Regions from separate parts of the Nocardiopsis sp. NPDC006139 genome, predicted to be linked through region 1. Evidence: riboswitches for the same ligand, from Rfam matches in the RefSeq annotation. Region 1 holds a riboswitch; each other region holds the start of a gene.
What was found. A riboswitch is a leader RNA that binds a small molecule or an ion and turns the genes downstream of it on or off. The one in region 1 is predicted to bind thiamine pyrophosphate.
Positions count from the first base shown of each region.

Region 1 (10,334 bases):
CCATCCTGCTGTGCATGTGGTGGCTGGGCCGCCGCGCGCCCGCCCGGCTCCGGCACGCCAAGCCGGGGAGCCCGTCCATGGGCGGGCGGCTCCTGCCCCGCCTGGCGGGGCCGTGGCCGGTGGCGGTGTCGCTGGGACTGGCGGGCCTGGCGATGGCGGTGGGCACCCACCTGGCGGTCCACATGCCGTTCCACGACATCACCGACGTGGTGGGCCAGCCCCTGCGCGGCTGGGTCGCCCAGTTGCTGTGCCTGCCCGCCCTGGCCCGCCTGGTCCTGGCCCTGGGGCAGCGCCCCGACCCGTCCCGGGCCGACGCCCACCCGCGCGGGACGGGCGGCGCCCGCGGCGCGTCCGGCCCGCCGGGCCCGGGCCGGTCCCCGGACCGGCCCCGGAGCCGGCCGTGGAACGGTGACGGCCCCGCCCCGGAGGCCGGCGGCCGGGAGAGCGACCACGAGGAGGCCCGCACATGAGCGCGGACGACACCGCGGGGCGGCGCACCCTGCCCCGGGGCACGGTCCCGGCGGCGGTCGGCGCCTTCCTGCTGACCCTGGCCGCGATGCTGCCGCTGTACGTGTACGACCGGGTGGCGGTGCTGCCCGCCCAGGGCCGGTTCGAGGTGACGATGGTCGCCGACGGCGCCGGGTACCTGGACACGTCCCGGTGGGCGTGGGTGGACGGGGTGCGGATCGTCCGCAACACGTCCGTCAGCGCCCAGGCCCACGGCCCGGACTGGTCGGCCTGGGAGATGTCGGTGGACACCGTCGCCGAGGGCGCCATGATCGACCACTGGAGCCGCCGGGCCATCGTCGACCGGGACACCGGCCGCGCCGTCAACTGCTGCGGCGAGCACGTGAACGGCGACCGGGCGGTCCGCCAGGCCGGGCTGGTGTTCTCCTGGCCCCCCGGGGTGGGGGAGGCCGACCACCCCTTCTACGACGCCGAGGTGCGGGCCGCGCCCGTCATGGAGTTCCAGGGGACCGACGAGGTCGCCGGGCTTACCGTGCGCCGCTACACCCAGGAGATCCCCGCGACCCAGGTGCCCGAGTCGGCCCGCGAGGTCCCCGCGTGGCTGTTCACCCCCGGAGCGGAGGGCACGGTCACCGCCGGCCGCTGGCTGGAGCTCACGCGCACCTACTGGGTGGAGCCGGTGTCCGGCACGGTCGTCAACGCCCACGAGGCGCGGCTGGAGACGCTGCGCCCGCAGAACGCCTCCGGCGAGGCGCACCTGCTCTACGCGGAGCTGGGCCTGCGGGAGAACCAGATCGCGGGCCGCGCCGAGCAGGCCCGGGTGCGCTCCCTGCTGCTGCGCTCCCTGGACTCGTGGGCGCCCTGGGCCCTGGGCCCGGCCGGCGGCCTGCTGCTGGTCGCCGGGGGTGCGGTCGCCCTGCGCGACCGCTCCCGGGACGCGGGCCGCGACGGCCGCGGGGGCGCGGAGGGGGCGGGAGCGCCCGCGGATTCGGATGTCACGGATGGGAAGCGGGTGCCGTCGGCGTAGGATCGGACGCATGTGCGGTCGTTATGCCCAGTCCAGGAACGTGCAGCAGCTCCGGCTCGACTTCGGCCTCCCGGAGGAGTCCCTGCCCGGCGAGGACGTGGACACCCGCGCCTGGCCGCCGCTGGAGGAGCTGGAGCCGGACTACAACATCTCGCCCGGCCGCCCGGTGTACGCCGTCCTCGGCCCGCCCCCGCAGGGCGGGGAGGAGGCCGCGCCCGGGCCGCGCTCCCTGCACACCCTGCGCTGGGGGCTGATCCCCTCCTGGGCCAAGGACCGCAACATCGGCTACCGGATGATCAACGCGCGCAGCGAGACCGTGGCCGACAAGCCCGCGTTCCGCACGGCGTTCCGGCGCCGCCGCTGCCTGCTGCCCGCCGACGCCTACTACGAGTGGCAGCTCGTCGGCAGGGACGGCACGGTCCAGGCCAGCACCTCGCCCGCCACCGACCCCGACCACAAGAAGCGCAAGGCCAAGGCGGACAAGAAGCCCTACTCCGTCCACTACCCCGGCGGCGGCGAGCCGCTGGCGATGGCCGGGATCTTCGAGCGCTGGCGCGACCCCGAGGCCCCCGAGGAGGACCCGGCGGGCTGGGTGTGGAGCTGCGCCGTCATCACCACCGAGGCCGCCCCCGCGCTCGCGCACATCCACGAGCGGATGCCCGTCATCGTGCCCCGGCAGGACTGGGAGGCGTGGCTGGACCCGGCCACCGGGCCCGACGAGCTGATGCACATCATGGCCGACACCCCGGCGGACCGGCTCGTCGCGGACGAGGTGTCCACCGACGTCAACACCATCAAGAACAACCGCCCCGACCTGCTCACGCCGCTGGCGGCCGGGTCGGGGCCGGAGCCGGACACCCTCTTCTGACCCCGGGGCCCGCCTCCGGGTCCCCCTGCACCCCTGGACGGGACCGGGGTGTCCCTGTGTACAGTGTCCGGGGCCGCCCGTGAACGCGGGCGCGCCCGGGTACGGCCCGACCGTGCCCCACAACGGGATAACGCAACGCGGGAGCTCGCGCCATGGCGGGCTGAGAGGGCGGCTCAACGGTGTCGCCGACCGCAGAACCTGTTCGGGTAATTCCGACGTAGGGAGGCATGCCATGACGGCTTCGCAGAGCCGTGACACCGGTCCCACCACCGGGGAGCACCGGGTGACCACCGGTCCCATCATGGGATCATCCAAGGTCTACCGGGACATCGAGACCCCCGAGGGCTTCACCCTCCGGATCCCCGGGCGCCGGGTGGGACTCACCGACGGCGGCCATTTCGACCTGTACGACACCTCCGGCCCCTACACCGACGACACCGCGCACATCGACGTCCGCGCCGGGCTGCCCGCCCTGCGCGGGGAGTGGATCCGCTCCCGCACCCCCGTCAACGGGGCCGACACCCAGCTCGCCCACGCCAAGGCCGGGACCATCACCCTCGAGATGAGGTTCGTGGCCGAACGCGAGGGCCTGGACCCCGAGTTCGTCCGTTCCGAGGTGGCGGTGGGCCGGGCGGTCATTCCCGCCAACCGCCGCCACCCCGAGTCCGAGCCGATGATCATCGGCAAGAACTTCCTGGTCAAGATCAACGCCAACATCGGCAACTCGGCCGTCACCTCCTCGGTGGAGGAGGAGGTCGAGAAGATGGTGTGGGCCACCCGCTGGGGCGCCGACACGATCATGGACCTGTCCACCGGCAAGCGCATCCACGAGACCCGCGAGCGCATCCTGCGCAACTCGCCCGTGCCGGTCGGCACCGTCCCCATCTACCAGGCGCTGGAGAAGGTCGACGGGGACCCGGCCCGGCTGTCCTGGGAGGTCTACCGCGACACGGTGATCGAGCAGTGCGAGCAGGGCGTGGACTACATGACCGTGCACGCGGGCGTCCTGCTGCGGTACGTGCCGCTCACCGCCCGCCGGGTCACCGGCATCGTCTCGCGCGGCGGCTCCATCATGGCCGCCTGGTGCCTGGCCCACCACCGGGAGAGCTTCCTGTACACCCACTTCGAGGAGCTGTGCGAGATCCTCCGGGAGTACGACGTCACGTTCTCGCTCGGCGACGGGCTGCGGCCCGGCTCCATCGCCGACGCCAACGACGAGGCCCAGTTCGCGGAGCTGCGCACGCTGGGCGAGCTCACCCACATCGCCCGCGCCCACGACGTGCAGGTGATGATCGAGGGCCCCGGGCACGTGCCCATGCACAGGATCGCGGAGAACGTGCGCCTGGAGGAGGAGCTGTGCGGCGAGGCGCCGTTCTACACCCTCGGCCCCCTGACCACCGACATCGCACCGGGCTACGACCACATCACCTCGGCGATCGGCGCCGCCCAGATCGGGTGGTACGGCACCGCGATGCTCTGCTACGTCACCCCCAAGGAGCACCTGGGGCTGCCGGACCGCGACGACGTCAAGACCGGCGTCATCACCTACAAGCTCGCCGCCCACGCCGCCGACCTGGCCAAGGGGCATCCGCGGGCGCAGGAGTGGGACGACGAGCTGTCCAGGGCGCGGTTCGAGTTCCGGTGGAAGGACCAGTTCCACCTGTCGCTGGACCCGGAGACGGCGACGGCGTACCACGACGAGACGCTGCCCGCCGAGCCGGCCAAGACCGCGCACTTCTGCTCCATGTGCGGGCCCAAGTTCTGCTCGATGAAGATCACGCAGGACGTGCGCCGCTACGCGGCGGAGAACGGGCTGGACACGGTCGAGGCCATCCAGCGGGGGATGGCCGACAAGTCCGCCGAGTTCGGGGAGCAGGGCGGGCGGGTGTACCTGCCCATCACCGAACGGTCCGGGTGACCCCGGGGCCCTGACGGCCCGGACGCGCACCGGGCGTCCCTGAACGGGCCGGCGGCGGTACCGCCGGCCCGTTTCCGGCCCAGCACGGCCGTGCCGTCGGCGGCCCTCGAGGGCCGGAGCCTTAGGTGCTGCGTCCAGGTCCTCGCCGATCACCGGCCCCGGCGGACGGCCCACGCCGCGCTTTCCCGTGGACGCCTCCGCCCGGCCTCTTCCCTTGGGCGCCTCCTCCGGGCCCCCGGAACCCCCATGGCACAGGGGGTGTTCGGAGGGCGGGCGCCAGGGCGTGTTCGGCGGATCGTTCCGGGTCGCGGCCGTGGGGCCGCCTCTCACCGCGCCGCCCGCGCTCGGACGGGCCGACCTGCGCCGGCCGCCCTGCGAGAGAACGCCCCGCGGCCGCTCCCGGCATTCGGCGCGAGCGCCGGAACGCTCGAGGGCATCCGCCGAACACGATCTAGAGGGGCTTGCGGGCCGCGGCGACGAGGTGGACGCCGACGTAGTCGTCGGACTCGGTGGCGCGCAGCTCCATCTCGACCAGCCGGTTCATCGAACGCGGGTCGCGGGCGAGCATCATCTCCACCGTGGACGCCGACAGCACCGTGCGGGGCTTGATCCACTCCAGTTCCAGGCCCGCCTCGGTGAGGGTGTCGGTGAGCTGCTCGGCGGTGAAGCAGCGGGTGATGGACCCGTCGGGCCAGGGCACCAGCAGGACGTCGGCGCTGGGCGCGTGGCTCAGCTCGGGCCAGCAGTCCTGCTCGGCGAGCAGGGCCATGCCCAGCACCACCGAGTCGACGCACAGCAGGACCCGGCCGCCGGGCCGCAGCACCCGGGCGATCTCGGCCACCGACTCCTCGGTGGCCAGCTGCCGGGACAGCACCCGGTTGTCGGCGATCACCCCGTCGAAGCTCTCGGCGGCCAGGAAGCGCGGGAACGCCGCGTCCCCCACGATCTGGCGCAGCCGCCCGCGGCGGGCCGGGCGGGGCACCGCGGCGCGTCCGTTGACCAGGCGCAGCGGCCTGCGCACCGCCGAGTCCGCGGAGGGCAGCAGGGCGACCACGTCGTGTCCCGCGGCGACGGCGCGCGGAGTCCCCTGGTAGTCCGGGCTGGACAGGTCCAGCAGCCGGGAGGGGACCTCCGGGAGCCAGCGGGCGATCTGCGCCTCGGCGACGGCCCAGTAGAACCGCCAGTAGTCGGAGAGCCGGTCGGGGGTGGCGAACTGGGCCGCCGGTGACCGGGGGCGGTCGGAGGCCGGAGTCGAGGACGGTCGCACGTGCACTCCTCTCCCATCCTTCAAAGGGTCTTACCCGCACTCTGCCATGCCTCACCTCCCCGGACGCGTCCGATCGGCGAAGTTCCGCGAGGAGGGGACCTTCGGCCCGTGTCCGGACCGGAATCAGCGGGCGGCGGCCGTTGTTGTGACCGAACACCGCGACCGGGGAGGGCCCCGGTCCCACCGCCACCAGGGATTTTCCGAGGAGGACCGCCAGACCATGCCGATCGCCGGTGCGTGCCTCGAACGCGAGGAGGCGTTGTCCACGCCACGTGGTGCCGATGCGCGGCCCCGTGCCGGGGAACCGTATCTTGGAGGTACGGATTTCCCAGCCGGGACCAGTGCGAGGAGGCCGACGGGCTTGGATCAGGGCCAGGAGACAGCCGAGGAGCGGGAAGAGCGCTTCGAGAGGGATGTGCTTCCCTTTCTCGACCAGCTCTACTCCGCGGCGCTGCGCATGACCCGCAACCCCGCCGACGCGGAGGATCTCGTACAGGAGACCTTCGCCAAGGCGTTCGGTTCGTTCCACCAGTTCAAGGAGGGGACGAATCTCAAGGCGTGGCTGTACCGCATCCTCACCAACACCTTCATCAACTCCTACCGCAAGAAGCAGCGCGAGCCGAAGCAGGCCGGCACCGAGGACGTCGAGGACTGGCAGCTGGCGCAGGCCGCCTCGCACACGGCGGCTGGCCTGAAGTCCGCCGAGGCCGAGGCCCTGGAGCACCTCCCCGACAGCGACGTCAAGCGGGCGCTGCAGGAGCTGCCCGAGGACTTCCGGATCGCGGTCTACCTCGCCGACGTCGAGGGCTTCGCCTACAAGGAGGTGGCCGAGATCATGGGGACGCCGATCGGAACGGTCATGTCCAGGCTGCACCGGGGGCGCCGCCAGCTCCGGTCCCTCCTGGAGGAGTACGCGGTCGACCGCGGCTTCCTCCCCGCGGTGCGCGCCACGGCCGGCGCCGCCGCCTCTGGATCGTCCGCGGGCGGGCGGGGTCAGGACGGGTCGGATCGAGGAGATCGGCGATGAGCGGCCAGGGTCGTCACGGGGACACCCCGTGCAGCGAGGTGCTCGACAAGCTCTACACGTACATCGACGGGGAGCTGGAAGAGAACAACTGCGAGCAGATCAGGCGGCACCTGGACGGGTGCGAGCCCTGCCTGGAGGAGTACGGGCTCGACGAGGCGGTGAAGAAGCTCGTCGCCAAGCACTGCGGGTGCGACCCGGTCCCGCTGGACCTGCGGGACAAGGTCCTGGGCCGGCTCGCCCGGGCCCGGGACGAGCAGGCGGCCCGCGAGGCGGCGGGGCCCGGAACGTTCGCCTGAGCCGCGCACGGACGCGGTTCCCGCACGGACCCGGTTCTTTTTTCGGAAGTCCGGAACACCCCTGGGCGGAAGCTGGAATGCCAGCTTCCGCCTTTTTGGTGTCTTGCGGGTTTTCTGGGGTCTTGTCATATGATGCGGCCTTGATGGGGTTTTGCGCTATTTCTTGGGAATGGGTGTTCGGATTCCCCTATGGTGTGGGGGTTTTTGGTCATCGGACTTTCCGGGTGACGCCTTCGTCCTCTCCTGCGACACGCCCGACCCCCTTCGGCCGACCCGGCCTGTGATCGACTCGGAATGATTTTTCCTGCGAGTGCGGGGAGTGGCCACGGGTGATCACTTTGTGTAGTCGGAGCTGATGGCCTTGCGGGGGGCTGCCAGGCAAGTGGGCTCGGGTTCCGGTCTTCCGCGATCACGCCGCCGAGGGCGATGGTCACTCAGGGTAGTCGCCCGTGATTGCTAATTGAATTAGTAATTCCATACTCCGGAACTTCGCATCCCCTTCGGAGTCCGTGGCGCCGATGGTTCGGGTTGTGGGGAATCCGGGTGCCTTCGGGGCCCGTTAAACTGGACGCCATATCCAACGAATGGGGTAATTTACGCGGCGTGCCCGGGGAAAGGCGGCATGCCGTTCAGGGGAGAGGGGACGACGATGTTCATGGCTCTGCTTCACACCGCCGCCGCGGCGATCTTGGCCGCTTCCTCCTTCACGGGATGGTCCTGGTGGTAGAACAGAACCGGTGAAACCATGACAGTCCGGTCGTCGCTGGTGGGAGGTGAACGAGGGTGCGGGCTCTTCCCGGGGGCGCGCGTGTCTACATCGGGATCATCGTTGTCAGTGCTGTCGCCATCCTGCTCATCGGGCCCTATTCGGGCATAGATCTGCAGACGCTCATCATGGTGGCGCTGCTGTTCGTGGTCGCCGAGTCGATCAGTACGAGTGTCGGGTCGGGCGGCAAGGCGGGGATGTCGCCGAGCTCGGCGGTCTCGCTGGCCGCGGTCGTCCTCGTCGGTCCCGTCGGGGCGGCGCTGGTCGGTTTCGCCTCATGCTTCGCGGTCCGGAGGCTGGCCGCGGTCAAACGCGCCTTCAACGGAGCGCAGTTCGCACTGGCGGCGTTCGCGGCCGGACATGTCTACCTGCTGTGCGGCGGCGTGGTGGGAGGACTCGGCGAGGCGGACTTCCCGGCCGTGGTCCTCCCCTACGTCGCCGCGGTCCTGACGCACTCCGCCGTCAACTCGCTGCTGGTCGGGGTCCTGTTCTGGACGCTCGGCCAGGCGCGCCCGCGCGGGCGCGGCCGCTTCAACTGGCGGCCCCTGGTGGCGGTCGAGCTGTCCTCGATGGGCTACCAGATGCTCGGCCTGGCCATCGCGGCGGTCTGGGACGGCGTGGGGATCGTCGCACCGCTGCTGGTCCTGCTGCCGCTGTTCATCGCCCGCTGGGCGTTCGCGCAGCAGGCCGACGAGGCCAGGGCGCACGAGGCCACCCTGGCCACGCTCTGCCAGGCGGTGGAGACCAAGGACTACTACACGCGCGGCCACTGCATGCGCGTCGCCGAGGGCTCGGCCATGATCGCCCGCGAGCTGGGGATGTCGGCCGAACGGGTGCAGAAGATCCGCTACGCGGGGATGCTCCACGACATCGGCAAGCTCGGCGTGCCCACGAAGGTGCTGCAGAAGACCGGCAAGCTCACCGACGAGGAGTACGCCGCCATCAAGCTGCACCCCACCCGCGGCTACGAGATCGTCCGGGAGATCGGCTTCCTGGACGAGGCGCTGGCCGGGATCCGGCACCACCACGAGCGCCTCGACGGCCGCGGCTACCCGATGGGGCTGGTGGGGATGGAGATCCCCGAGTCCGCCCGCATCATCAGCGTCGCCGACGTCTTCGACTGCCTCACCTCCACGCGCTCCTACCGCAAGGCGTGGTCGGTGGAGGACGCCATCGTCGAACTGCGCGCCTGCGCGGGCACCCAGTTCGACCCGCGCATGGTGGAGGCCCTGGTCCGAGCGGTGGAGCGCGAGGGCTGGGAGACGCCCGACATCGCCGAGCCGCCGGGCGGCTGCTACGGCTCGGCCGCGGCGGAGGCCGCCTCCGCGGAGGACGGGGCGGCCGGCGGGACCGGACCGGGCACCGCGCCCGCCGCCGTGCCCGCCGAGCAGGGGACGGCGCCCGTCGAGGGCGCGGCCCCCACGACGGCGCTGCCCACGGGCACCGCGACGGGCGGTCGGGACCGGTGATGACACAACGGCAGACGGAGGGGCCGCCCCCCGGGCGGCCGACGGGCCCCGAGGGCGGCGCGCTCGGCCACCGGCCCCGGAGCGGGCCGGTCTGGAGGACCTCCCGCCCGGTGCGCGCCCTGCTGGTGGCGGTGGTGGGCTCGGTCTCGCTGGTCTCCCTGGTGTGGACCTCGGCCACCGGGTTCGTCGAACCCTATGTGGCCCTGTGCTTCTGCCTGGTCATCGCCGTCGGCGAACTGGTGAGGATCACCCTGCCCGGACACCGGGAGGTCGCGCCGATCGCCTCGGCGGGGGCGGTCGGGTACGCCTTCCTGCTGAACCTGGGGCAGGGGCCCTCGGACCACTCGCCCCTCCAGGTGGTGGCGGTGGTCGCCTGCGGTGTGGCGGTGGGCGAGCTGCCGCACGTCGCGGTGGGCCGCACCCCGCGGGTGGAGGACGTCGCCCGCCGGGTGCTCTCCGCCGGGCTGCTGGCCGTCGGCTTCCGGCCCATCGCCGAGCACCTGGGGCTGTCGGGGCCCTCGGTGGCGGCGACGCTGCTCATGTTCACCCTGGTACTGACCGTGTGGACGGTGGACGCCCTGCTGGCCGCGGTGCTGCGCGCCGAGCGGCTGCGCACCCGGCTGCGGGTCGCGGCGGGCGACGAGATGCGCGCCCAGTTCGCCTCGGGCATGGCCACCGGCTCCAGCGGTGTGCTCATCGCGCTGTCCTGCACCGTCACCGGCCTGGCCGGGCTGCTGGTGTTCAGCGCCCCGCTGCTGGTGGCCCAGGTGGCCTTCCGCAGGCACGCCGAAGTGCGCCGCACCTACCTGGAGACCGTGCGCGCGCTGTCGCGGGTGACCGAGGTCGGCGGGTACGTGGAGAACGGGCACTCGCGCCGGGTCAGCCACCTGTCGCACCTGGTCGGCTGCGAGCTGGGCCTGGCCGAGGCCGAGCTGCTGGAACTGGAGTACGCGGCGCTGATGCACGACATCGGCCAGCTGTCGCTGCGCGAGCCCATCGCGGGCGGGGCGACCGTGCTGGCCTCGCCCCGGGAGCAGCGGCGCATCGCCGAACTGGGCGCGGGGATCATCCGGGAGACCGGGGTGCTGGACTCCGTCGCCGAGGTGGTGCGCCGCCAGTGCGAGCCGGTCGCCGGGGACGACGACGAGGGCGTGCCGCCGCTGGGCAGCCGGATCATCAAGGTCGCCAACGCCTTCGACGACCTGGTGGGCGAGAACGGCGACGCCGA
Region 1 covers NZ_JBEXTT010000002.1:406,763-417,096, forward strand. The annotation lists gene ABZ249_RS03960 (alpha-(1->3)-arabinofuranosyltransferase) at 1-470, shown strand, start outside; gene ABZ249_RS03965 (DUF3068 domain-containing protein) at 467-1,495, shown strand; gene ABZ249_RS03970 (SOS response-associated peptidase) at 1,506-2,363, shown strand; TPP riboswitch at 2,491-2,602, shown strand; gene thiC (phosphomethylpyrimidine synthase ThiC) at 2,596-4,281, shown strand; gene ABZ249_RS03980 (methyltransferase domain-containing protein) at 4,733-5,554, opposite strand; gene ABZ249_RS03985 (sigma-70 family RNA polymerase sigma factor) at 5,910-6,575, shown strand; gene rsrA (mycothiol system anti-sigma-R factor) at 6,572-6,871, shown strand; gene ABZ249_RS03995 (HD-GYP domain-containing protein) at 7,721-9,106, shown strand; gene ABZ249_RS04000 (HD domain-containing phosphohydrolase) at 9,106-10,334, shown strand, end outside.

Region 2 (10,334 bases), on a different contig from region 1:
CCCAGCGGGATTGGCCGCCGCTGGGTCGGTCCCTTCGTGCACCGGTTCCCCCCGTCGCCCCACCCCCTCGGAGACGCTCGACGCCCCGTTCCCCGCACCGAAGGAGCACCCGCCCATGGACGGCGCCGCCCTGTCACCGCCCCGCCGCCCGTGGACGCTCCGCTCCCGGAGCGCGGGCCCGGGCCCCTCCGGTGCGGCGCCGCACCCCTTCTCCTGGCTGTCGCAGGCCGCCCGGGCGCGGGCCCGGTCGGGGCTGTCGCGCCGGATCGTCCCGCGGCCGGCCGCCGAGGACGTGCTGGACCTGGCCGGCAACGACTACCTGGGGCTGCTGCGCCACCCGCGGGTGACCGCCGCCGCCGAGGCGGCGCTGCGGCGCTGGGGCACCGGCGCGGGCGGCTCGCGCCTGGTCACCGGCGACACCGAGCTCCACCACGAACTGGAGCGGGAGCTGGCCGACTTCGCCGGGACCGAGTCGGCCCTGGTGTTCTCCTCCGGCTACACCGCCAACCTGGCGATGCTCACCGCGCTGACCGCCCGGGTGCCCGGGGCGGGCGCCGACGCCCCGGCCCCGCTGCTGGTGTGCGACCGCCACAACCACGCCTCGCTGATCGACGCGGCCCGGCTGGCCCGGGCGGGCGGAGCCCGGGTGGAGCTGTTCGACCACGCCGACCCGGCCGCGGCGGCGCGCGCCCTGGGGTCCCGCGGGACCGCCCCCGGGGCCCGGTCCCTGCTGGTCAGCGACACCGTCTTCTCCGTGGACGGCGACCTCGTCGACACGGCGGCGCTGCACCGGGCGGCTCGGGCGGCCGGCGGCGCCCTGCTGCTGGACGACGCGCACGGGTTCGGCGTGGTCGGCCCGGGCGGCCGGGGCGCCCTGGCCGCCGCCGGGCTGTCCCCGGCCCCCGACGACGTGGTGGTCTCGGTCACCCTGTCCAAGGCGCTGGCCGCCCAGGGCGGCGCCGTGCTGGGCCCGGACCGGGTGATCCGGCACCTGGTGGAGACCGCCCGCACGTTCATCTTCGACACCGGGCTGGCCCCGGCCTCGGCGGCCGCGGCGCTGGCCGCGCTGCGCCTGCTGCGCGCCGAGCCCGAGCGCGCGCGGGCGGTGCGCGAGAACGCCCGGCTGCTCTGCGACGGCCTGCGCGGACACGGGCTGGAGGCGACCTCCCCCGACGCGGCGGTGGTGTCGGTGACCGCCCCGTCCCCGGACGCCGCGGTGCGCTGGCGGGCCCGGTGCCTGGCGGCCGGGGTGCGGGTGGGCTGTTTCCGCCCGCCGTCGGTGCCCGACGGCCGCTCGCGCCTGCGGCTGACCGCCCGGGCCGACCTCACCGGAGCCGAGGTGCACAGGGCCGTGGACGTCATCGCCGCGGGTCGCCCCGGGTAGTCTCGAGGCCGAGACAGACCGTCGGAGACAGGGGAGGCGGTGGCGGCGGTGCCCACCGGTGACGAGGTGTCCGGAACCCCCGGGGAGACCCCGGACCCGACTCCTCCCGAGGGCTCCGGGAACGGGACCGGTAAGGCCGCCGACAAGGCCGCGGACACCGGAGCCACGGCACGCCCGGAGACCTCCGACGGCACCGCGGACACAGCGGCCCCAGGGGACGCAGGAGACCCAACGGACCCAGAGGGCCCAACGGACACCGAGAGCACCGGGGCCACGGCGCGGCCGCCGCGGCGCCGCACCCGGCTGCGCACCCGGATCGGCGTCGGCGTTTCCCTGGTGCTGGTCCTCTCCCTCATCGTCATGCTCACCGTGCCCGCCGGCCGCGACTCCCTACGCTCCCTGTGGTGCGAGATCACCGGCGGCGTGTGCCCGGCCGAGGACCTGCCCCCCATCACCGAGGAGGAGCAGGCCGACTGGCGGGAGCGGGTGAGCCCCCAGGACGGCGCCCTGTGGGGCAACTACGTGGCGCTGGGCGACTCCTACTCCTCCGGCGACGGCGCGGGCGACTACGCCCCCGAGACCGCCGTGCCCGGCGGCTGCTGGCGCTCGTCCAACGCCTACGCCCACCTCATCGAGGACGAGTTCGACTTCGCCGGGTCCCTGGCCTTCTACGCGTGCAGCAGCCACAAGGGCCGCGAGATGCTCGACGAGCTGGGCACCCCCGAGTCCCAGATCGAGCGGGTCACCGAGCACACCTCCCTGGTGACGCTCGGGATCGGCGGCAACGACCTGGGGTTCATCCCGGTGCTGCGCACCTGCATCGTGCGGATGCCGCTGCTGGAGAGCGGCGTCTGCACCGAGCAGGAGGAGGACATCGAGAAGCGCATGCGGCAGTTCGAGGAGACCCTGGACACCGTCATCGCGGAGATCCGCGAACGCGCCCCCGACGCCCGCCTGCTGGTGCTGGGCTACCCCCGGCTGTTCCCCGAGGAGCCGCCGGCGATGTACTACACGCTGACCGTCAACGACCAGCTGTGGCTCAACGGGATCGCCGAGCGGTTCAACGAGCGCATCCGGGACGCGGTGTACCGGGCCGACGGCGACGTCTACGGGTCCCGGGGCACCGGGAGCGTGGAGTACGTCAACACCTTCTCCGCGCTCGCCGGCCACGAGGTCAGCGCCGAGGACGCCTGGCTGAACGGGATCGTGCTGGGCCGGTTCGGCGAGGGGCTCAAGGTGGACCGGGCGACGTTCCACCCCACCGCGCAGGGGCAGATGTCGATCGCCGAGCGGGTGCGCCTGCAGATCGTCGAGGGCCCCGAACGCGTGCTGTACGTGTCGCGGGAGACCCTGGAGCGGGTGGACGAGTCGCTGCTGCACACCGAGCTGGGCGGGCCGCTGGACCCGGTGCACGCGCCCTCGGGCGGCCCCTCCGACGCGGCCTCCGCGTCGCCGTCGGAGTCCCCCGTCAACGAGGCGGGCGGCTGACCGGTCCCCCGCAGTGCGTGGCGGAGCCCGCCCCCGGTCCGGGGACGGGCTCCGCACGGGTCCGCGGGGCGGTCAGCGCCCGGCCCGCAGGTCCTCCAGCACCTCGGCGAACCGGTCCAGGCCCCAGTTGAGGTCCTCCTCGCTGATCACCAGCGGCGGGGACATGCGCACGGTGGAGCCGTGGGTGTCCTTGACCAGCACACCGTTGCGGGCCAGCCGCTCGCACATCTCCTTGCCGGAGGCGAGCGCCGGGTCGACGTCCACACCGGCCCACAGGCCGATGCTGCGCACGGAGAGCACGCCCTTGCCGACGAACTCCTCCAGGCGGCGGCTGAACACCTCGCCCAGCTTGCGCGCGTTCTCCAGGTAGGGGCCCTCGGTCAGCATCCGGACGACCGTGCTCCCCACCGCCCCGGCGAGCGGGTTCCCGCCGAAGGTGCTGCCGTGCTGGCCCGGCTTGATGACGCCGAGCACGTCCTCGTTCGCGACCATCGCCGACACCGGCAGGATGCCGCCGCCCAGCGCCTTGCCGAAGAGGTAGGCGTCGGGGACGACCCCGCTGTGCTCGCAGGCCCGGATCGTGCCGGTGCGGCCCAGGCCCGACTGGACCTCGTCGGCGATGAACAGGACGCGGTTGTCGTCGCAGATCTCCCGCACCCGCGGCAGGTAGTCGAGCGGCGGGACGATGACCCCGGCCTCGCCCTGCACGGGCTCGATGAGCACGGCGACCGTGGTGTCGTCGATGGCCGCCTCGATGGCCGCGGCGTCGCCGTAGGGCACCGAGCGGAAGCCCGGCGTGTACGGGCCGAAGCCGGTGCGGGCCTCGGGGTCGGAGGAGAAGGAGATGATCGTGGTGGTGCGGCCGTGGAAGTTGGCCCCGGCCACAACGATGGTGGCCTGGTTCTCGGGGACCCCCTTGACCTCGTAGCCCCACTTGCGGGCGACCTTGATGCCGGTCTCCACCGCCTCGGCGCCGGTGTTCATCGGCAGGACCTTCTCCTTGCCGACCATCCGGGCCAGGGCGTCCACCCAGGGGCCGAACTGGTCGTTGTAGAAGGCGCGGCTGGTGAGGGTCACCCGGTCGAGCTGGCGGTGGGCCGCGGCCAGCAGGTCGGGGTTGTGGTGTCCGAAGTTCATGGCCGAGTAGCCGGCCAGGCAGTCCAGGTAGCGCTCGCCCTCCACGTCCGTCACCCAGGCCCCGCGGCCCTCGGCGATGACGACGGGCAGGGGGGCGTAGTTGTGCGCGGAGTGCTCCTGCGCGAGTGCGATGTGGTCCGCGCTGGAGAGTGCGGGTGTGTCGTGTTCGGGAAGTGTCGCGCCGGGGTTCCCGGCGTCGTTCGCCTGCCCCAGGTTCTGGGTGTTGCTCATCCAACCGCTCCGATCACCATTGACCGATGTCAGACACTAGATACCCACCGCGGGGCCCGGTAGAGCCCCCGCCGGAGAGTCCCCAAGAGTTGAGCAGATGACCCGGTGACCCCACAAGGGGTGAGGTGTGTCACAAACGCACGACCGGGCCCGAAATCCGGGCCCCTCCGGCGCCCCGGAAAGGCCGTGGAACAGGGCCGTCCGGACCCTGTGACCGGGCCCGTGAAGTGGGGTGATGCGCTCCACACCCCCGGTGGCGATCGGCTCCCCTCCCGACGGGTACGGTCGGCACACAAGTCATCGACGCGTCGGCCGGAAGCCGGTCGGCGCCGGCGTCCCGCCGCGAGCCCCCGTGCCGTGGACGGCCGCGCCGCATCCGCCGCCAAGGGAGGCCGCCCGTGCGTTCATCGCCCGGACCCGCCGCGCCGCAGACCGCCGCGTCGCCCGCGACGGCCGACCCCGACGCCGCGTTCTCGCTGACCCGGCTGTTCGACGCCGTCGCCGACGCGGTGCCCGAGCGGACCGCCCTGGTCGCCGGGGGGCGCGTCGTCTCCTACGCCGGGCTGCGCGGGCGCGCGGACCGGCTGGCCCGCCACCTGGCGGACGCGGGCGTGCGCCGCGGCGAGCACGTGGCGATCCTGGCCTTCAACCGGGCCGAGTGGACGGAGTCGTTCCTGGGGGTGCTGCGCGCGGGCGCGGTGCCGGTGAACGTCAACTACCGCTACGTGGCGGGCGAGCTGCGCCACGTCCTGGCCGACTCCCACGCGGTGGCGCTGATCGCCGAGGAGTCCCTGGCCGCGACGGTGGCCCGGGTCCGCCCCGACCTGCCCCGGCTGCGCCACGCGGTGCTGCTGGAGGACGGCGCGGGGCCCGCAGCACGCGAGGCCGTGCGCGCCGCCTTCCCCGGGGCCGTGGGCTACGAGGACGCGCTGGCCGCGGCCCCGCTGGACCGGGCGCTGCCGCCCACCTCGGGCTCGGACCACTACCTGCTGTACACCGGCGGCACCACCGGCTACCCCAAGGGCGTCCTGTGGCGGCAGGCCGACATCTTCCGGGCGGCGATCGAGCGCCGCTCCCCCGGTGCCCCGCGCGCCCGCTCCCCCCGCGACGTGGCCGACCGCGCCCGCGCCTGCTTCCCCCAGCGCATGCTGGTGCTGGGGCCGCTCATGCACGCCGCCGGGCAGTGGAACGCGCTGAGCATGCTGCTGTGCGGCAAGCGCGTGGTGCTGTCCACCGACCGCAGCTTCCGCGCCGAGAGGGTGGTGGCGCTGGCCCACCGGGAGGGCGTGCACACGCTCCAGGTGGTGGGCGACGCGATGGCCCGCCCGCTGGCCCGGCACCTGCTCACCGAGCCCGGCCTGTGTCCGGACCTGTCCGCGGTGCGCTCGGGCGGGACACCGCTGACCCCGCCGGTGCGCGGCCTGTGGCGCGCCTGGCGCGAGGACATCGCCCTGGCCGACTCCTACGGGGGCTCGGAGACCGGGGTGTGCGGTTCGGCGACCGGCGGGCAGGACGCCGAGGGCGGCGCGGAGCCGCTGACCGGCTCCCGGGACGGCCGCAGCTTCACCATGGGCGGCAGCATCGCCGTGCTGGACGAGCACCTGCGCCCGGTGCCGCCGGGGTCGGCGGCGGTCGGCCGCATCGCGCGGACCGGCCGGATCCCGCTGGGGTACTACAACGACCCGATCGCCACGGCGCGCACGTTCCCCACCGATGGGGAGGGGCGCCGCTGGGCGCTGTCGGGCGACTTCGGCACGCGGGCCGCCGACGGGTCGATCGTGCTGCTGGGACGCGGCAGCGTCGTCATCAACACGGCGGGCGAGAAGGTGTACCCCGAGGAGGTCGAGGCGGCGCTCAAGGCCCACCCCTCGGTGGAGGACGCCATCGTGGTGCCCGCCCCGGACGAGCTGCTGGGGCAGCGCGTCACCGCGCTGGTGTCGCTGGCCGCGGGCGCGGCACCGGACGAGCCGGGCCTGCTGGCGTTCTGCCGGGTGCGGCTGGCCGGGTTCAAGGTGCCCCGGACCGTGCACTTCGTGGACCGGGTGCGGCGCACCGCGGTCGGCAAGCAGGACTACCGGTGGGCGTCGTCGGTGGTCCGGGAAAGCGTCTGAGGGGGCCGGAACCGGCCATGCGGGGTCCCGCAGCACTGTGCTGTGGGACTCCTTCTTTTTCGGCTTCTGAGCGGTGGCGTCCCTGCACGACCGAAAAATCGAACAGTGGATGACAAAACGCCTGTTCGCCCCGCCCCTTCCCTCCCCCGGTGCCCCCGATGACACGGGGTGGGGGAATCCGCACCCCGTCCCCGCGGCCGCCCACAGCGACCGTTTCCGCTTGTACCTTAGGAGAAGGCAGGCCGAGGACGCCCCCGAGCGGGGAGACCGTCCCACCCCGCCCGCACCAGCAGACGAAGGACCCGTGACGGACCGGGCACCCCTGCCGGCCGCGTGAGAGCGGTCCGCACCCCTCCCCAGAACCGGCGGAGTCCTTCCCCTCCCCCAGACCCGCCCGCAAAGCACGAAGAAGAAGAGGAACCCGGATGCCAGCGAATCTGTGGACGATGTCGGCCCTGGCCATGAACACGTCGGTCGAGGAGGAGATCGTCCACGAGTACGAGGGGTTCATCGGGTGGGTCCTGAACCTCATGGTGACCCTGGGCGAGCCCGGTGTGGGCGTGGCCCTGTTCATCGAGACCTTCTTCCCCCCGATGCCCAGTGAGGCCGTCCTGCCCGGCGCGGGCTTCCTCGCCTACGACGGCCAGATGAACGTCTGGCTCGCCATCATGTGGGCCACCATCGGCTGCCTGGTCGGCGCCTGGGGCTTCTACGCGATCGGCGCGCTGCTGGGCCGCGAACGCACCATGTGGCTGGTCGAGAAGACCCCGCTGCTGGAGATCGGCGACTTCCACAAGGCCGAGAAGTTCTTCGAGCGCTTCGGCGGCATGGCCGTCCTGCTGGGCCGGTGCGTGCCCCTGGTCCGCAGTTTCATCTCCGTCCCGGCCGGCATCGAGCGGATGCCGCTGCTGAAGTTCTCCCTCTACACCGTCATCGGCTCGGCCGTGTGGAACACCATCTGGATCGGCCTGGGCTTCGTCTTCGGTCCGGCCATCAAGCCCATCCTGGTCCAGTGGAGCGGCCTGATCAGCAACATCGTGCTGGTCGTCATCGCCCTGCTGCTGCTGTGGTTCGTGGTGGCCCGGGTCCTCAAGATCGTCCGGGCGCGCGGGGCGCAGAACACGCCCACCGCCTGACCGCCCCACCGGCGGCATCCTCAACCGAAGGACCCTCCCGGGTCCGCACGGCGCGGGGTGCCGGGGCGCGGCCGACCGGCCGCGCCCCGGCTGAGAGCACACCCGTCGAACCTGCCCTAGTTAGCACTAGCGAAGGAACGCCCATGAGCGCGTACAACATCGTGTCCATCGCCGGCAGCGACCCCAGCGGGGGCGCCGGGATCCAGGCCGACCTCAAGGCCTTCTCCGCCCACGGGACGTTCGGGATGAGCGTGATCGCCGCGCTCACCGCGCAATCCACCCGGGGCGTCACCGGGGTCCACCCCGTCCCCGCCGACTTCGTGGTCCGCCAGATGGACACCCTCTTCTCCGACGCGACCGTGCACGCGGTCAAGGTCGGGATGCTCGGCACCGCCGAGATCACCGAGGCCGTCGCCGAGGCGATCGGGCGGCACGGTCTGCCCAACGTCGTGGTCGACCCGGTGATGGTGGCCAAGAGCGGCGACCGCCTGCTGGAGGCCTCGGCCACCAAGGCGCTGCGCACCGCGCTGCTGCCCCGCGCCGACCTGATCACCCCCAACCTGCCCGAGGCCGCCGACCTGCTGGAGGAGGACGAGGCGACGGACCTGGAGGGGATGCGCGCCCAGGCCCGCCGCCTGCTGGAGCTGGGCCCGCGCCGGGTGCTGCTCAAGGGCGGCCACCTGGAGGGCGGGGAGAGCGTGGACGTCCTGGTGTCCCGGGACGGAGAGCACCGGGAGTTCTCCGCGCCCCGCGTGGACACCCGCAACACCCACGGCACCGGCTGCACCCTGTCGTCGTCCATCGCGGCGCTGCTGCCGCAGCGCCCGGACGCGGCCTCCGCCGTGGCCGACGCCAAGGCCTACCTGACCGAGGCCCTGCGCCGCGCCGACGAGATCGACGCGGGCGGCGGCCAGGGCCCCGTCCACCACTTCCACGCCTGGTGGTGACCCGGGCACGGGAACGCGAGAGGGGGACCGGCCGCACGGGCCGGTCCCCCTTTTTCCGTTCCACGGCGTGCCGTGGCGGCTAGCCCTTGACGACGTCGTCCATCAGGGCGTCGGGGTTCCTCCAGTCCGGGTGGGCGAAGAACTTCCTGGTCTCCGCCACCACGAGCGGCGACAGCACCAGCAGGCCCACCAGGTTGGGCAGCGCCATCAGGCCGTTGGCGATGTCGCTGAACAGCCACACGGAGCTGAGGTCGGCGACCGACCCGATGAAGATGACGATGATGAAAAGGATCCGGTAGGGCAGCACGAGGCTGCGGCCCGCCAGGAACTCGATGCACCGGTCGCCGTAGTAGGACCAGCCGAGCAGGGTCGTGAAGGCGAACACCGCGACGGCGATCGCCACGATCACCGCGCCCGCCGGGGCCAGGGCCGGGCTGATGGCCTCCAGGCCCTGCGTCATCGCCTGGCTGGTGAGCAGGGAGCCGTCCTCGGCGTTCTCGCCCTGCCAGACACCGGTGGTGATGATGACCATGCAGGTCATGGTGACCACGATGATGGTGTCGATGAAGGTCTGCGTCATGGAGACCATGGCCTGGCGGACCGGCTGCCGGGTCTTGGCCGCGGCGGCGGCGATGCCGCCGGTGCCCAGGCCCGACTCGTTGGAGAAGATGCCGCGCGCGAAGCCCATCTGGATGGCGATCAGCACGGTGGAGCCGGCGAAGCCGCCGGCCGCGGCCGTACCGGTGAAGGCGTCGGTGACCACGAGCAGGAGCGCGGGGCCGATCTGCGCCCAGTTGACCGCGAGCACCAGCAGGCAGATGGCCACGTAGCAGATGATCATGATCGGGACGAGCGCGGAGGCGACCCGGCCGATGCTCTTGATGCCGCCGAGGATGACCGCGCCGGCCAGCACCATGAGGATGAGGCCGATGATCCAGGTGTCGACCCCGGTCACGCTGTTGATCTGCTGGGCGACGGTGTTGGCCTGGCTGCCGTTGCCGATGCCGAAGGCGGCGATCGCGCCGAAGACGGCGAAGAGCACGCCCAGGACGGTGCCGAAGCCCCCGCCGATGCCGTACTTGAGGTAGTACATCGGGCCGCCGCTCTGCTCGCCCTTGGCGTCGGCGCGGCGGAACTTCACACCCAGCAGGGCCTCGCTGTACTTGGTCGCCATGCCGAGGAACCCGACGACCCACATCCAGAAGAGGGCGCCGGGGCCGCCGATGCCGATGGCGAGCGCCGCGCCGGCGATGTTGCCGACGCCGACGGTGGCCGCGAGGGCCGTGCTGAGCGCCTGGTAGTGGGAGATGTCCCCCTCTACGGAGTCGTCCTCCTTGCGCCGGACGAGCGCCAGCCACAGGGCGTGCGGGAGCTTGAGGAGCTGGAGAAGGTTCAGGCGGATGGTGAGGAAAAGGCCGACGGCGAACAGCAGCGGGATGAGGACGAACGGTCCCCAGATGATGCCGCTGATGAGGCCGGCCATTTCAAGGAGCTGGTCCACGGGGGATCTCCCTGTCGGTCAGTGGATGGGGCCGAGGACACCGCGGGTGTCGGCGCGCGGGGGGCGGGTGCCCTCGTGGACGCGTCGGCACTGGTGGTGGCCTCGCGTCATCGGCAAAGAATCGCAGTGGTGCGTAACGAACATGTCACACACCTTCGACATGCCGGTCTCACCGGGAACCGGGGCGGGCTCCGTCTCGTTCTCCGCCCCTCGGTGGTGTCACGTGCCGCTCCCGTCGTCCCCGGCCCGGCTCCGGGCGAGTTCGCCCAGCATCCGCGCCGCGGCCTCGGGGTCGGCCCCGCGCCCCACGGCGATGCCGAGCAGGTAGGCCGTGAGCGGCGCCGCCGGGCGGGCGACGGAGTGCGCGGCGTCCTTGGCGAGGTCGAGGACGCGGTCCAC
Region 2 covers NZ_JBEXTT010000034.1:24,284-34,617, forward strand. The annotation lists gene ABZ249_RS30425 (aminotransferase class I/II-fold pyridoxal phosphate-dependent enzyme) at 116-1,384, shown strand; gene ABZ249_RS30430 (SGNH/GDSL hydrolase family protein) at 1,433-2,872, shown strand; gene rocD (ornithine--oxo-acid transaminase) at 2,945-4,240, opposite strand; gene ABZ249_RS30440 (acyl-CoA synthetase) at 4,639-6,351, shown strand; gene ABZ249_RS30445 (DedA family protein) at 6,777-7,487, shown strand; TPP riboswitch at 7,531-7,642, shown strand; gene thiD (bifunctional hydroxymethylpyrimidine kinase/phosphomethylpyrimidine kinase) at 7,631-8,434, shown strand; gene ABZ249_RS30455 (sodium:alanine symporter family protein) at 8,514-9,935, opposite strand; gene ABZ249_RS30460 (DUF6457 domain-containing protein) at 10,155-10,334, opposite strand, start outside.
Region 2: another riboswitch for thiamine pyrophosphate. It lies ahead of thiD (bifunctional hydroxymethylpyrimidine kinase/phosphomethylpyrimidine kinase); the one in region 1 lies ahead of thiC (phosphomethylpyrimidine synthase ThiC).

Region 3 (10,334 bases), on a different contig from region 1:
GCGAGCCGGGCGCGGGCGATGCGGTCTCCGGCGACCTCGGGCTTGAGGACCTTCACCGCGACGAACTGCTGGGTCCGGGGATCTTCGGCCTGGTACACCACGCCCATGCCGCCCGATCCGATGCGGCGGCGGATCACGTAGTGGCCGATGCGCTCCGGCAGCTCCTCACCCATGGGGAAACCTGCCGACATTGCCATCGAGTACTCATCCCCTCAAAAGACCGCATAACCGCCACGTCCAGCTTATCGGCCGGGGGAATGGGTCACCATTGGCTTGTACGGGCCCCGACGGGGCCGTTGTGGTCTGTTCGGCGCCGCCGGGAAGTCTGGGGGCTCCGGCGGTCGGTCCCTCGTCGGACGACCACCACCGAGTATGACGGAAAATCCGGGCGTGCGGTTCCCCTCCACCTGTCCGAACTGGCCGGTTTCGGTCTCCGGGAAGGGTGTTTCGGTCCGTGTGTGCCCGTCCCACCCGCCCCGTCCTCCGTACCGGCCCCCGCGGACCGGCGGCCCGTGCCGGGCACCGCCGTGCCCCTTCTCACCCCGCGTCCCGCGACCGGTGCCGCGGCTACCGGCCGCGGGACGGCCCCGGCGGGTCAGCGGCCGTTGAAGACCGCCTTGCCGGGCCCCTGCTCGATGAAGCTGCGCATGCCGGTCTTCTGGTCCTCGGTGGCGAACAGCCCGGCGAAGTGCAGGCGCTCCATCTCCAGCCCGGTGTCCAGGTCGGTCTCCAGGCCGCGGTCCACGGCCTCCTTGGCGGCGGCCAGCGCCACCGCGGGGCCGTCGGCGAAGCGGGCGACGAAGGCCACCGCCTCGGCGTAGACGTCCTCGTCGGCGACGACGGCGTCCGCCAGGCCGATCTCCTTCGCCTCGGCGGCGTCCACGTGGCGGCCGCTGAAGATCATCTCCTTGGCGCGGGCCGGGCCGATGAGCCGGGGCAGCCGCTGGGTGCCGCCGGCGCCGGGGATCACGCCGAGCTGGATCTCGGGGACGCCCAGCTTGGCCTTGCTCCCCACCACCCGGAAGTCGGCGGCCAGCGCCAGCTCCAGGCCGCCGCCCAGGGCGTAGCCGGTGACGGCCGCGACCACGGGCTTGGGGATGCGCGCCACGGCGGTCAGCGCCTTCTGGAGGTCGCGGGCGTACTCCAGCATCTGCGCGTGGGTGCGCTCGGCCATCTCCTTGATGTCGGCCCCCGCCACGAAGAACCGCTCGCCGCCGTAGACCACGACCGCTCGGGCCGCCGGGTCGGCGGCGACCTGCGCGGCGGCCTCGGCGATCTCGGCGGTCAGTACCGCGTTGAGCGCGTTCACCTTGGGGCGGTCCAGCCGGATCACGGCGACCGCCGGGTGCTCGGGGTCGGTCTCCACGCGCACGAACTCGGCCACGTGCTCCACCTCTTCGCTTGTCGACGTCAGTGTCTGGGTCCCAGGGATTCCTATCACCCGGGTCACGAGAACAGCAGTACCAGGGTGCCCAGCCTGGCGGACAGCGTGTAGGCCGCCGCCAGCAGCAGCAACGCCCCGACCGGCAGCAGCGTGTCGGCGGTGCGCCAGCGGCTGTGCCGGGCGTGGCTGCGCCGTCCGGTGCCGAACGCGCGGGCGTCCATGGCGGTGGCCATGAGCGTCCCGGTGCGGATGGCCCGCACCAGCAACGCGAACATCCGCCCGAAGAACAGCGCGACCATCCGCACCGGGTTGCGGCCCGCCTCCAGCCCGCGGGCCCGCCGGGCCAGGGTGATGGTGCGCCACTGGTCGGCCAGCAGCGGGACCAGCCGCAGCGCGGCCAGCACGCCCATGGCCGGGCGCTCGGGCACCCTCAGCCTCTGCACCAGGCCGTCGGCCATGTCGGTGGGGTCGCTCCCGGCGGCGGCGAGCAGCCCGGGCAGGGCGATGGCCAGCAGGCGCACCGCCGCCCCCACCGCCCCCTCCAGGCCCTCCTCGCCGTACAGGTAATTGACCAGGCCGCTGGACAGGCCCATGAGGACGAACGGCCCGCCCAGGACCAGCAGGGTGCGCCGGTCCAGGCCGCTGAACGGCACCAGGGCCAGCACGCCCAGCAGCACCACGCCGCCGGTGACGGCGTCCACCGCCGGGACCAGGCCCAGGCCCAGGACCAGCGCGGCCAGCAGCTTGGCCGCGGGGTTGAACCGGGTCAGCCAGGTGCGGGCGCCGCCGTCCCCGGGCGCGTCGAAGGTCAGCGCGTCCGCGACCGGCGCGTTGGTCTCACGGTCGGCCACGGGTGCCCCCCTCCGCCGCGTCGGCGCGGCCCGTCTCCTCGGCCCGGCCGCCGGCGACCCGGATCCGCACGTCGGCCAGGCGGCGCAGCAGCAGCTCGTCGTGGGTGGCCATGACGACGGCGCGGCCCTCGGCCCGCAGTCCGCCGAGCAGTTCCACCAGCTCGGTCCAGGTCCGGGTGTCCTGGCCGAAGGTGGGCTCGTCCAGGACCAGCACGTCGGGGGCGTGCGAAGGGCCGGAACTCAGCGCGGTGGCGACCGAAAGCCGCCGTTTCTCTCCCCCGGAAAGCGTGTACGGGTGCACGTCGGCCAGCGCGGTCAGCCGCAGGCGCTCCAGCAGCTCGCCGACCCACGCCTCGGTCTCCGCCTCGCCCCTCCCGGCGCGCAGCGGGGCGAACCTCAGCTCGTCCCGGACGGTGCCGGTGACGAACTGGTCCTCGGCGTGCTGGAACACGGTGCCCACGTGCCGGGCCAGCCTGCGCGCCGGCCAGCGCGCCAGCGGCCGCCGGTCGGCGTCGGCCAGCGGGCCGTGCGGCAGGACGGCGCCGCGGTGGGGGCGGGACAGCCCGGCCAGCAGGGTGAGCAGCGTGGACTTGCCGGCGCCGTTGGGCCCGGTCAGCGCGGTGGCGGTCCCGGCCCGCACCGCGACGTCCACGTCCTCCAGGACCGTGCGCCGGGGCGGGACGCGCACGCCCAGCCCGGGCGGGGTGCGGGCGTCCACCCCGGCGGCCCGCAGCAGCACCGGGCCGCCGGGGGCGGCTTCCGGGGAGGGGTCGGGCTCGTGCCCGGGCACCCACACGCCCTGCGCGGCCAGCGCCGCGCCGTGGGCGGCGAACACCTCGCGCGGCGGGCCGTCGGCGGCCACGCCGCCCCCGGCCTCCAGCACGACCACCCGGTCCACCAGGTCCACGACCTCGGCGACCCGGTGCTCCACCAGCACCATCGTCGCCGAGGTCCGCTCCAGCAGGCGGGCGAGCACCCCGCGCACGAGGGCGGCCCCGTCCGGGTCGAGGTTGGCGGTGGGCTCGTCGAGCAGCAGCAGGCGCGGGCGCATCGCCATCGCCCCGGCGATGACCAGGCGCTGCTTCTCGCCGCCCGACAGCGCACCGGTGGGGTGGCGCGGACCGTAGGGGAACCCGACGGCCTCCAGCGCCTCGCCCACCCGCTCGCGGATCTCCTCCGGCGGCACGCCCAGGTTCTCCGGGCCGAAGGCGACGTCGTCCCCGGCCCGGGCCATGACGATCTGCGACTCGGGGTCCTGGGCGACCAGCCCGACCCCGGCCCGGCCGCGGCGGGCCCGCTCCCCGTCCACCAGGAGCAGGCCCTCCTCCTCTCCGCCGATGGCGCCGTCGTCGCCGGTGAGCCCGGCCAGGGCGTGCAGCAGGGTGGACTTGCCGGTGCCGGAGGCGCCGAGCAGCAGCACCCGTTCACCGGGCCCGACGGCCAGGTCGACGCCCCGCAGGGTGTACGCGTCCCGGCCCGCGTGCCGCCATCCCCAGCCGGAGAGCTCGACGCGGGCGCCCGGGCGTCCTCGGTCGGCCACGGTCAGCCCTTGGCCGAGGCGAAGGGGGCCAGCGCGCCGGAGCGGGCCAGGGCGGTGGTGAGCAGGCGCGCGCCGACCCCGGCGATGACCGCGGCGCTGATCACCACGATGACCCCGTAGATCACCTGGTAGTGCAGCGGCCAGGTGACGTTGTAGGCGATGTTGTCGCGGATCGCCGGGGAGATCCCGGCGACGGCGGCGGCCAGGACGGCGACGCCCATGCCCCAGCGGCGGTAGCCGAAGGCCAGGAAGACCAGCTCGGGCAGGATGCCCTGGAGGGTGCCGTCGAGGAGGACCATGACCCCCCACTGGGTGCCCAGGACCGCCGACACCGAGGCGGCGGCGATCGAGGTCAGCAGGGCGGCGCCGGGCCTGCGGATGATGAGCCCGCCCAGGACGCCGGAGATCAGCCACATGCCGTAGACGGCCGCCTGCCCGGGCGGGAACGCCGCGAACAGCGGGGTGGTGATGGACCAGACGATGTTCCAGAGCCAGAACACGACGCCGACGGCGACGCCCAGCACGGCGGCGACGACGATGTCGACGGTGCGCCAGCCGCGTGCCCGCGACCTGATGTCGGCCCAGGTGCCACCGGGGGTGGTGTCGGTGCCCATTCGATGTGTCCCTTCGTCGGTGTGACGAGGGGCGGATACGGCCAAGAGCGGCACCGGGGCACTGCGGCGCCGGAAGCGGACCTCCGGCGCGCGAGACGCGCCACCGGTGGCGGTTCCCACGACTTCCTTCGCCGGCATTACCCGGATCAGGTGTGTAAGGGTCTGCGGACTCTCCGCACTCTCAGCGCTCACGCGCTCCCCTGTCGGTTCGCCCCCATTATGCGCCATATGCCGGAGAAGGCCAGTCCTGTGCCGTGCCGTCTCACCTCCCGGGACGCCGCGGGGGCCGGCCCCGAACCGGGACCGGCCCCCGTCCCCTCCCCGGGGACTGCTCCGGAGGGCCCTCCCCGGGCCCCTCCGCGCCTTGCGGTCAGGCGTCCTCGTCGCCCTCCTCCTCCTTCTTGGGCGGGGCCGCCGACGGGTCGCCGAAGCGGGGCGGCGACGGGGCGAAGGACTCCGCGGGCAGGTCGGCCGCGGCGCGGTTCATCGTGGCCTGCCAGATCGGCCCCGGCAGCGTGCCGCCGTAGACGATCCCGTAGTACCGGCCGCCGATCCACACCCCCTGGAGCGGGTTCTGCTCCCCGCCCCGGATGTCGCCGACCACCACGGCCGAGGCCAGGTTGGGCGTGTACCCGGCGAACCAGGCGTAGGCCGCGCTGTCGGTGGTGCCGGTCTTGCCCGCGGCCGGGCGGCCGATGCCCAGGCCGTTCGCGGTGCCGCCCTTGAAGGTCTGCTGGAGCAGGTGGTTGACGCCGTCGGCCACGTGGGTCGGCACCGCCCCCTCCTCGCAGTGCGAGCGCATCCGGATCTCGCGGAAGTCCTCGTCGCCCTCGCGGCCGATGGTCACGGAGGACACCGGGCGCGGCTCGCAGTACTCGCCCCGCGCCGCGAAGGTGGCGTAGGCGTTGGCGACGGTGAGCGGGGAGACCTCCTGGTCGCCCAGGGTGAAGGAGCTCCACACGCCCAGCGGCTCGCCGTCGGCGCGGTGGATGCCGGTCCGCTCGGCCATCTCGGCGGTCTCGCACAGCCCCACCCGCCTCTGGAGCTGGGCGAAGTAGGTGTTCACCGACCCCTTGGTCCCGCTGATCATGTTGTGCGAGCCCGCGTCGCTCTCACCCGCGTTGTTCACCTTCCACGTGGACATCGTCCCGCCCTCGCAGTTGGCCATCCCGCTCACGGAGACGCTCTTGGGCGAGTCGAAGCTGGTCCCGTACTTCAGCCCCTTGTCGAGCGCCGCGGCCAGGGTGAACGCCTTGAACGTGGACCCCGCCTGGTACCCGTGCGAGCCGCCGTCCTCGTGGTCGACGGCCAGGTTGATGGAGGTCGTCCCGACCTCCTCCTCGTCGAACCCGTACCGCATGTTCTGGGCCATCGCCCGGACCTTGCCGGTCCCGGGCTCCACCAGCACCTGCGCGGCGAACTTGGTGGTGTCCCCCGGGGGCACCCGGGAGTCGATGGCCTCCTGCGCGGCCGCCTGCATCCCCGAGTCCAGGGTGGTGCGCACGGTGATGCCGCCGCGCCCGAGCAGGAACTCGCGCTCCGCGGGGTCCTCGGCCAGCTCCTCGGAGTCCTGGAGCCAGCGCATCACGTAGTCGCAGAAGAACGGCTGCTCGCTGTGGTAGCAGCTGCCGCCGCGCGGCGTGGGGTCCAGCCGCAGGTCGGCCCCGCGGTACCGGTCGGCCTCCCCTTCGGACAGGTGGCCGGTGGCGACCATGCGGTCGAGCACCAGGTCGCGCCGTTCGGCGGCGGCCTCGGGGTTGGCCAACGGGTCGTAGTAGGAGGGGGCGCGCACCAGGCCCACGAGGGTCGCCGCCTGGCCGGGGTCCAGCCGGTCCGCGGTGGTCGAGAAGTAGCGGCGGGCCGCGATCTCGATGCCGTGGGCGCCGGAGCCGAAGTAGGCGAGGTTGAGGTAGCCCTCCATGATCTCGTCCTTGCTCAGGCGGTCCTCGACGTCGATGGCGTAGCGCAGCTCGACGAGCTTGCGGACCAGGGTCCGCTCGCTGGCGCGCCGCACCCCCTCCTCGTCGGTGGCCTGCTCGATGAGCAGGTTCTTGACGTACTGCTGGGTGATGGTCGAGCCGCCCTGGGTGTCGCCCTGCGCGGTGCGCGTGGCGGCGCGCAGCAGGCCGCGCAGGTCGAGCCCGGCGTGTTCGTAGAACCGCTCGTCCTCGATCGCCATCAGCGCGGCCGGGACCCAGGGGCTGATGTCCGCCAGGTCGACGACCTCGCGTTCGCGCCGGGCCACCTCGGCGATGGGCTCGTGGTCGACGTCGGTGATGAGGACCCGCTCGGTCAGGCGGTGGATCTCCAGGTCGGCGGGCAGCGCCATGAACCCGGCCGCGGCGTCGCGGGCGGCCAGCCCCAGGCCGCCCGCCCAGGGCAGGATCAGCGCCGCGGTCAGCAGCCCCGCCAGCGCGCCCGTCCCCGCCAGTCCCAGGATCGTCCTGCGTCTCTCCTCCGGCCGGCCCTTCCGGTTCGGCTCCGTCACGTCGTCCCCCCAACGCCGTGTGGCCCCCGCCCGCGCTCGGCACGGGCGGGGCACTGCTGCGTCGACCACCCTCGCAGGGACGGGCCGCCGCGGACGGCGCGGGATCGGGCGTGTCACTGAAACTCTTCATCAATCCATGGCAAAGCCAACAGATCGGACATCGCTCACGCCAGGTGCACTACTCAACGAAACGGGCATTTCAATTTCTCGACATCGAGACGAAACGAAGCCGCACGGGACGGCCCGCCGCACCGATGCACCGGATCCGGGACTAGCCGACTTCCATGGATCATTCCGACACACGGACATGTCCGCAATAAGGTCGGACCCCTCCTCCGGGCATTTGGTCATCCCTACCCATCCGCCACACCCCTGCAACATGACCGATGAGTTTTCCGACTTTTCACCACAGAGAACGGCAGAACAACCAGAGAGACCCCCGAAACACGTGTCTCTTTCTGACCGATTTGCGTAGTTTACGCAGGTGAAACCAGTCAAATACCAGCAGAAAGCCCTTACAGCCAGTGTGACGAGGATCACATAAATTATCCGGCCCTGGCACTCCGCCAAACCACACGAGAGGGCACACGATAGAGAGCGGAGGGCACCGAAGCCGCAATCCGGACAGAATCCGATCCGGGCCCTTCATTAACTCCGTCTTGCCTCGGATTAACTCTGGGTTATTTCTGCCCGACGTCGACCGAAGCGCCTCCCCGAAACGCCCGAACCACGACAATTACGGTGTAGCCAGTGATCGGACGCCTGCCCATCCTCGACATCTCTCCGGACAACGATCTCGGCCCGGTGAAAGCCGTTCCCGGTGAACGCTTCACCGTCGGCGCGACGGTCATCCGCGAAGGGCACGACTCCCTCGCCGCGGGTGTGGTCGTCTATTCGCCCAAGGGCCGCCGGGAACGCCTCGTGCGCATGAGCGAGCGCGCCCCCGGGACCGACCGCCACGAGGCGGAGATCTCCCTCCCCGCCGAGGGGAAGTGGTCCTTCGCCATCGAGGCCTGGAGCGACCCCTTCGCCACCTGGCACCACGTCGCCGAGGTCAAGCTCCCCCTGGACCAGGACACCGACCTGGTCCTGGAGGAGGGGGCCCGGCTGCTGTCCCGGGCCGCCCGCCGCGTTCCCCGCAAGCCCCCGCTCGCCCGGGCCGCGGCCGCCCTGCGCGACACCTCGCTGACCCCGGCCGAGCGCTACGCCGCCGCGGTCACCCCCGAGGTGCTCGAGCTCATGCACGACCACCCGCTGCGCGAGCTCGTCACCCGCTCGCAGCGCACCAGCGTGGTCGTGCACCGCGAGCGCGCCCTCTTCGGCTCCTGGTACGAGTTCTTCCCCCGGTCCGAGGGCGCCCAGGTGGACACCGCCCCCGGCCAGGAGGTCTCCGGCACCTTCGCCACCGCGGCCAAGCGGCTGCCGGCCATCGCCGACATGGGCTTCGACGTGGTGTACCTGCCGCCGATCCACCCCGTGGGGCACTCCCACCGCAAGGGCGCCAACAACGCCCTGACCGCCGGTCCGGGCGAGCCCGGGTCGGTATGGGCCATCGGCTCGGCCGACGGCGGGCACGACGCCGTCCACCCCGACCTGGGCACCCTCGCCGACTTCGACGCCTTCGTCTCCGAGGCGCGCGGACACGGCCTGGAGATCGCCCTGGACCTGGCCCTGCAGTGCTCCCCCGACCACCCGTGGGTCGCCGAGCACCCCGAGTGGTTCACCACCCGGGCCGACGGGTCCATCGCCTACGCCGAGAACCCGCCCAAGAAGTACCAGGACATCTACCCCCTGAACTTCGACAACGACTTCCCGGGGCTGTACCGGGAGATCCGCCGCGTCGTCCAGCACTGGATCGACCACGGGGTGCGCATCTTCCGGGTCGACAACCCGCACACCAAGCCGGTGGCGTTCTGGGAGAAGCTGCTGGCCGACGTGGCGAAGAAGCACCCGGACGTCCTGTTCCTGGCCGAGGCGTTCACCCGCCCCGCCATGATGCGGACCCTGGCCAAGGTCGGGTTCCACCAGTCGTACACCTACTTCACCTGGCGCAACGGCAAGGACGAGCTCACCGACTACCTCACCGAGCTGAGCCGGGAGACCGCCCACTACCTGCGGCCCAACTTCTTCGCCAACACCCCGGACATCCTCAACGCCTACCTCCAGGAGGGCGGCCGCCCCGCCTTCGAGATCCGCGCGGTCCTGGCCTCGCTGCTCTCGCCCACCTGGGGCGTCTACTCCGGCTACGAGCTGTGCGAGAACACCCCCGTGCGGCCCGGCAGCGAGGAGTACCTGGACTCGGAGAAGTACCAGTACCGGCCGCGCGACTGGGCCGGGGCCGAGGCCGAGGGACGGAGCATCTCCGGCCTCATCACCCGGCTCAACCGGCTGCGCCGCGCCCACCCCGCCCTGCGCGAGCTGCGCAACCTGCGGTTCCACCCGGTGGACCGGCCGGAGATCATCTGCTTCTCCAAGCGCCGCCCCGGCGAGCGCCCCGGCGACCCCGACGACCTGGTCGTCGCCGTCGTCAACCTCGACCCGCACCACGTCCGCGAGGCGACGGTGCACCTGGATCTGCCGTCCATCGGCCGCGCGTGGGAGGAGGAACTCAAGGTGACCGACGAGTTGACCGGCGCCGCCTACACGTGGGGGGCGGCGAACTACGTCCGGCTCGACCCCGAGCGGGGTCCCGCGCACGTGTTCACCGTCAACGGCAGATAGCGGCCCGCGGAGCATCCGGAGGGGCGCGGCGGACGGTGTCCGCCGGCGCCCTTCCCATGCCCGAGCAGCCGTTGATCCGATGTCGAACATTCATTGGTGGGGAGCAGTAGATGAGCAACGACGAGTCCGGACCGGGCCGCCCCGAACACCCCGCGCACGGTCCGCTCGCGCCGGCCACCGGGGCCGCCACCGGCCCGCTCATGTCCTCCGGCGGTACCGGTGACCCCTACTGGTACAAGCACGCCGTCTTCTACGAAGTACTCGCCCGGGGTTTCCACGACTCCAACGGCGACGGCACCGGCGACCTCGCCGGCCTGGTGCGGAAACTGGACTACCTCCAGTGGCTCGGCATCGACTGCATCTGGCTGCTGCCGATGTACGAGTCCCCCCTGCGCGACGGCGGCTACGACATCTCGGACTACTTCAAGATCCTCCCCGAGTTCGGCACCACCGCCGACTTCGTGGAGCTGCTCGACGAGGCGCACCGGCGCGGCATCCGCGTCATCACCGACCTGGTCATGAACCACACCAGCGACCAGCACCCGTGGTTCAAGGCCTCCCGGGAGGACCCCGAGGGCCCCTACGGCGACTTCTACGTGTGGTCCGACACCAAGGACCGCTACGAGGACGCCCGGATCATCTTCGTCGACACCGAGACGTCCAACTGGACCTACGACGAGGTCCGCGGCCAGTACTACTGGCACCGCTTCTTCTCCCACCAGCCCGACCTCAACTT
Region 3 covers NZ_JBEXTT010000004.1:102,425-112,758, forward strand. The annotation lists gene ABZ249_RS06620 (bifunctional serine/threonine protein kinase/MFS transporter) at 1-173, opposite strand, end outside; gene ABZ249_RS06625 (enoyl-CoA hydratase-related protein) at 596-1,384, opposite strand; gene ABZ249_RS06630 (energy-coupling factor transporter transmembrane component T) at 1,447-2,235, opposite strand; gene ABZ249_RS06635 (ABC transporter ATP-binding protein) at 2,222-3,775, opposite strand; gene ABZ249_RS06640 (ECF transporter S component) at 3,778-4,389, opposite strand; TPP riboswitch at 4,496-4,601, opposite strand; gene ABZ249_RS06645 (transglycosylase domain-containing protein) at 4,760-6,877, opposite strand; gene ABZ249_RS06650 (alpha-1,4-glucan--maltose-1-phosphate maltosyltransferase) at 7,628-9,598, shown strand; gene treS (maltose alpha-D-glucosyltransferase) at 9,709-10,334, shown strand, end outside.
Region 3: another riboswitch for thiamine pyrophosphate. It lies ahead of ABZ249_RS06640 (ECF transporter S component); the one in region 1 lies ahead of thiC (phosphomethylpyrimidine synthase ThiC).